DNA from 2 places in the Sporomusa sp. 246TCP1 genome. Region 1 is predicted to be linked to the other one. Evidence: riboswitches for the same ligand, from Rfam matches in the RefSeq annotation. Region 1 holds a riboswitch; the other holds the start of a gene.
What was found. Region 1 has a riboswitch for cobalamin ahead of AC1ECB_RS10035 (hypothetical protein). Riboswitches for the same ligand answer to the same signal wherever they lie in the genome.

Region 2: it holds a riboswitch for cobalamin, as region 1 does, so the genes downstream of both, AC1ECB_RS10675 (hypothetical protein) here and AC1ECB_RS10035 (hypothetical protein) in region 1, are expected to answer to the same signal.

Annotation. Positions count from the first base shown of each region.
Region 1 covers NZ_CM170492.1:2,033,607-2,036,765, forward strand. The annotation lists gene AC1ECB_RS10025 (2-hydroxyacyl-CoA dehydratase subunit D) at 1-57, opposite strand, end outside; gene AC1ECB_RS10030 (4Fe-4S binding protein) at 50-997, opposite strand; gene AC1ECB_RS10035 (hypothetical protein) at 998-1,858, opposite strand; cobalamin riboswitch at 2,037-2,220, opposite strand; gene AC1ECB_RS10040 (hypothetical protein) at 2,715-3,026, opposite strand.
Region 2 covers NZ_CM170492.1:2,192,460-2,195,618, reverse strand. The annotation lists gene AC1ECB_RS10685 (hypothetical protein) at 1-264, shown strand, start outside; gene AC1ECB_RS10680 (hypothetical protein) at 261-929, shown strand; cobalamin riboswitch at 973-1,153, shown strand; cobalamin riboswitch at 1,290-1,472, shown strand; gene AC1ECB_RS10675 (hypothetical protein) at 1,683-2,216, shown strand; partial or broken gene AC1ECB_RS10670 (TonB-dependent receptor) at 2,290-2,691, shown strand; gene AC1ECB_RS10665 (TonB-dependent receptor domain-containing protein) at 2,693-3,159, shown strand, end outside.

The DNA of each region.
Region 1 (3,159 bases):
CACTTTTGTTCGCTGTCTTATGCGGCGTTCTTCTTCTGTTTGCACAATTTTATTCATCCAATGATTTCCCCTGTTGATAGTTTTGGGCAACATATTTTCGTGACGAAGAAAATATGTTGTACTTAAGAAATTTTGCAGTCAATGTATTGTCTTCAGGACAAGCCTCAATACATCTCATACAAAGCATACAGTCTTCACTCATAACGTTTTTTTCCGTCTTTTCAAGATGAACATCCCTAATATCCATAGGACACATTCTTTGGCAATTACCACAGCCCGAGCAGGTATGCACCGATTTTTCAAACCGGATAAAACTGATTTTTTTAGACATTTGAATCAAGGGCAGCATTGGGCAAAATAGACAAAAAAATCGGTCTTTGAAAAAACTTCCTATCAGCGTACCAGCTGCAATCATTATGGATATTACGGAAAAGGTCAAGGTGATTGTGTTCGTAAAGTCCAACGCGAAATTTCGCGTATCCCCAACAAACAGAGGCATAATCGGTTTTGCCGGGCAAATCTGACAGAAGAATAAGTAAAAATCGCTATGTAGTCCTGCATATGTAATCAGCAGCGGAATACTAAGAAGCAGTGCCAGTAATACATATTTAACCGGCTTTAGGCGCTCCCGGGTTTTCCAGGAAAGTTCTGTTTCCCGTATTCCCAGCTTCTTTCTGAGTTGGGACAACCAGTCTTGCAATGTACCGAACGGGCATATCCAGCCGCACCATATTTTTGACAATACGATTGTTAAAATAGCAAAGATCAAAAAATACAGTATTACCTTAAACCCTTTGTAGGAAAGCAACTCGGGAAAATAGAAGCCAACCCCCCATTGTCCCTGCAGCGCCATGAGATAACAGTTTCCAGCGCATCCATGAACATAAGGGCAGGAAAAGCAGGGCATAGAATACCCAAAATTCAAGCCAATGCGACCGCCATAAGTCCATACCACAAACATAAGATTTTGTATTAGCAAGCGTATTGTACCTATCATTTAATACTTAAAACTCCTTCTTCGAAATAGTACAACACCTGAAATAACTGCCATTACAGCAAAGAAGAAACATAAGCCCAGGGTAAGATTATTGTGAGCAGACAATGAGCGGCGCAGGAGAAAATTCATTGAAGTTTTATATACTTCATTTCCCACGAATTCTTCCGTATAGATAATTGTCTCTTTATATTCATGATATCCGCCGTCATCTAATCGTTGATCATGGGGCGGAGTAAAGGAAAACCTACCATCATCACCAGGCATAAGTTTTTCATAACTTTTATTGCCTATGTCGATGAGTTTCATTTCTTGGACAGGATAGCCGGACGGATGAATTGGCTTATATAGGAACTGGAATGTTTGGCCAGTCTGAGCCCAGGGGAAATTCCCGGCTGACACCAGGTCAATGGACGTAAATGTTTTGGAACTTTCCAGCAACACCGGTTCCTTTTTTATACTTTTATCTAACCCATCTCCATACAGAGGAAATGCTATCTGGGCTGTAAAATGTTCTTGGGCGCAGGTTCCTGTAACATATACATAATAAAGAAACTGAGTGGAAGTATTGACCCTTAAGAAATAAAGGCCGTCTTTTTGTTCTATCGGGATGATATAATATTGTTTTTCACCTTTCTGTCGTCCGTCACAATAAAATGCTGTTAAATTTTTAATGTCAGCAATAGTTAGCGAATCAGAACTGCTATTTAGATATACAGTTTGCGTTATCGAGCCGTTCGTTTCATTGATCTTTTTGCCGTATTCAAGCCAAAGAAAGGCAGTATCTTCAATGTTACTGCTTTCTGCGCAGCCCTGAAAAGAAATAACTAGCAATAGAACAATGCCTGCAAGTTTAGAAATCATTTCTTTCCCACTTCCTGCTGTCTTTTAAGCATCACCACTTAAACAACCCCCTCCCATAGGTTCTGGGGAGGGGGTTGTTACAAAAAAGAACCATCCAAATAAAAATCCCGGCATAAATTAATAGCCGTAAAGGGTAGATTGTTCCAATAATCCCCTTCCCATCGCTCGTGGGTAAAAAACGGTGATTGACAGATAGGCAGTTCTCCTGGCTCTGGGTCATCGCTTGTCCAAACCTTCCCGAAGCTTTCGCTGCAGTGGTATATCTTGGATTTGTCCCTATTACAGTGGCGGGACCGCGCCGGTTTTGCACCGGTCTTCCCTATTAAGCCCCCTTTGGGGGCACCTATCTCATCGGTATTCAGTTTTGCAATTCAAATCAGTATATTTGACACACTCCTATATGAAGGTAATTATAAAGTATATACCCGTAGTAGAGTCAAGGAGAATTTTATTTATATTGAAGACCGCTGTGCGCCACGCGGAAAGCAAAACTATCTGGCAATAACCCGGATCTTCACCCGCATCTCCTATCCTGACGAATACCCCCAGGCGCAAATCAAACCGCAAGGACTCTATGCCAAAATTGCCACTCCTGACGGGTACCACAGCAACTATAAAAGTGCAATCAAAAAGTTGCTTGACTTTAAAGCTAAATAATCTGGAAATTATCGGCGATGATTACATTAGCCAATTAAGGAATTACTGGGCCACCGCTAACCCCAAAGAATATGTTACACAAATTGCGGTCCAGGTTGACTACAAAAATTAGTAAAACACGGCTTGCGCTAAACCTTTGGCGCAGGCCGTGTTTTCTTTTTAAGCGGTCTCATTTGCTTGCAGAGAGCGCTTATGTATTTTATTCGTGTTTATGGCAGTGGCCTTCGCCTTTTGATTCCAGCACCTGCTGGAAAATCTTATGGGCTTCTTCCGATGACTTGCCGTTTTCCAGTGCTTTTTTGGCATGGGCAACAGCAGAATGATATTTTTTGTGGGCTTCGTCGTTAGTTGTTAAATTATCAATATCGTAATTCATGATTTTGTTAAACATCTCGTGGATTTCTTCCGAAGATTTCCCGGCAGCTTTCGCCGCTTCCACATGTTTCATCGCCATCTTATAACGATATTCCGCATGGGGAGTTTTTGGCAGTTCATACTTTGGATGTGCCATGTAAATCACCTCATTTTATATTTTAGGTCAAATCGTTTAACCTGTCTAAAATGATAAGGTATCTTCCTAGGATAGAGTCAACAAAAATATTTTAAGCTTTATTTTTTTAAGCAGCTTGGAGCCAGCTGCTTGC
Region 2 (3,159 bases), 160 kb from region 1:
GCCGATTCGAAGATTATCGGCAATTTGAACGAAAAGTATCAGGGAAAACTGAGCGCAGGTGACAAAGTCACTCTCAGCGAAATGCAGATGGTCTTTCAGCTAAAGGAAAAAATGTATGCAGTAACAGAGACCAGGATAGTTAGCGAACAAGGAATTGTAGTGGAAGATACCAAGAAAACTGCCAAATTTGTTGCTGTTACGCCAAATACCTTTGCTGAATCCATGTACTATATTGCTAAAAAGTGTAAGCAGGGATGCCTATGATCAAAATGCCAAATATTGATTTCGTTCACCTGGATACGGCAACCCCCAGTGAGCGGCAAGCGGCCGATCAAGAAATCGTACAATGGGCCGCAGAGGTGTTAGCGGAAGTGGTAAAAAAACCGGATGAGCTTAGCGAAAGACAATTAAATCGGTATTTGTATGTGATAACAAAATTCAGTCTGTTTTTGCCCAATGCCGCCAATCCCCTCGATTTTAATCAGTATTTTCTTTTTATTTTCTGCTATTCGTTATTTAATGCCATATATGTTGACAGACAACAAGGGCGGGTCATAAACTTTAGCACCGAAGATGTATATGCCGTCTTGATACTGATCTTCAAAAAATATTTTACCAACAATCACAATCGGCTGCCGAATTACTTTAAACTAATTCGAAATCTGAATGATACCAAAGCGTTTACCGAACAATTTAGGGAGCACTGTCAGGAAGAACGCAAAAAACTGGATTATTATGCGGTAATAGAATACCTGAACGAGAAAAAACTGGTAGAATTGGTTCCTCCGATACCGTCAATCAAAGTACATCCTAAGATCGTAACAACCATCTTATATGAACTTTGTCATTTAATCAGGCAAAGCAGTCAGAAGACAGCAATGGAAAATGACATGGCCGCCGGTAAGTGTAGTCTAGGGAAAGTGTTTTGAATCTGCTGTCAGGCGGCTATAACAATAGCAAATATAAGACAATACATAGCGTAAAGGTACAGGTGCCCGCAAGGGCTTCATAGAAAAGCCGGTGAAAGGCCGGCGCGGTCCCGCCACTGTAATGGGGAGCAAAGCCAAGAGATGCCACTGGGATACAAGTCCTGGGAAGGTTTGGCAGCGTAATGATCCAGAGCCAGGAGAACTGCCTGTACAACAATCACCGTTGACCTGCGAAGATGGGGAGGGGATTTAATGAACAAGCAGACGTAACCCCCCTATAATATTACAGGGGGGTTATTTTATTTACGCTTGTCACCAGGTGGGACAAGCAATGACTTACCAACAACAGCATAGCAGATATCACAGGATATCGGAATAGGTGCCCTGCGGGGCTTAATAGGGAAGCCGGTTAAAGACCGGCACGGTCACGCCACTGTAAACGGGGAGCAATCTCGCCTAGTTGCCACTGGAGCAATCGCTTTGGGAAGGCGCGGGAAAGCCATGAACCGGAGTCAGGATAACTGCCTATTTGACAATCACCATTTTACCTGCGAGTGACAGGGAGGGGATTACGTAAGGTTACCAGACCCTAAAGAAGCTGGCAGCTTAGCGTAAGCACTCCCCAAAAGGGAGTTTTTTTATTTGCTATAGAAAGAGGTGAGACAATTAATACTGGTCGTCGCGTACCTATATTTAATGAATAGCGGTAGCTAAACAAGTTTAGTATGCGGATTATTTGAAAAGGAGCGGAGAATGAAAAAAAAAATAATCGTATTTTTAGTGCTTTTCAGTTTAGTGCCATTTTTGTCTGTTTATGCTGCCGAAAAGGCTGAAGAACCTGCAAGTGGAAGTTGGGAAATGAAGATTTCACGTGAGAAGAAACTAACACCGGCGGAGGAAGAAAGAGAGCGCTGGGTAGGAGTATTTGCCAATGATATAGGTATATATATGTTTGATTGCAAATCTCTGGCAATGGTTGAAAATGAGAAAAATAGTGTCAATGTTCTTGTGAGAACGATATTCACCAACTCCAAGGTTGTTACTCAATTGAATGAACAATACAAAGCAAAACTCAATGCCGATGATAAGGTAGGCTTTAGCGAAATGCAGATGACTTTTAAAGTCGATAAAAGAAAGTATCTTGTTATGGAAACCAAAGTTTACAGTGCTCAGGGTGTTTTGCTGGAAGAAATAAAAGCAAAAGAAGCAGTTTTCAAGGAGGTACCGGTGAAAACATTTGCTGATTCCATGTATGAAGTAGCAAAGGCTTTTTCGCGGAACCAGTAATGAACGGATTTTATTGAGGATGAGAACCTAATTTATCATTAATGTGAAAAATAATTATTAAAGGGGCTTAGCGATGAATAAAAAAAAGGATTTAGAGAAGAGAATAGTTATTGCTTTGCTTTTGGGGCTTAATTGCGTAAACGCAACTGGGTATGCCGAAGAAAATAGTGACCAGAGTAACACTAACCCCAAATTTTCCTTAGAGGCAATAACAGTAGAAGCGGCAAGACCGGATTGGGAGAGCAAGCTTTCCCCAGGTACAGTGACAGTTATCAGACCGGACGATTATCAGGGAGAACAGAAATCTTTACCAGACTTATTAAAAGAAGTGCCGGGTGTTCATGTACGTGAAGTTAACGGTAAAGGGCAATACACGACTGTCAGTGTGCGTGGCTCTACCGCTGCGCAGGTAGGCGTGTTTGTTGACGGCGTTTTGTCAAATCTCGGTGGTGACGCTGCCGTAGATCAAAATACCTATGCGCAAATGGAGCGCTTATGACAGCAGCCGTTGGGGCGGTGCTATTGACGGTACCTATAAAGCCGGCAAAAATCATTTAGTGGAATTTATGGTTAATTATTCTGATGAAAATATGGATGTTGCCGGTTCTGGTATTACAGATGGTACCTTGGAAACAGGCTATTCTTCAGCTAACCGTTATCGTACGGATTATAGTCAAAAGCTGTTCAATGTACAGATGCAGGATACGATAACACTCAATAGGAAAGGCGACCTGTGGCTGACGCCGAGCGTACGTTATAACCAATCCGAAATACACAGCGGCAATGCCGTAGGCTGGGCCAATAATGCGGGGACTCCTGCCGAGTGGATGTTTAAAGCTATCGACCAGCAGGATAACAAGGCTACCTGGCAGTTGGCCTTGAAAAAACAGGTTAATGAGAACTTTACGCTGCGAACTACCTGCGGTACCTATTACCGTTTATT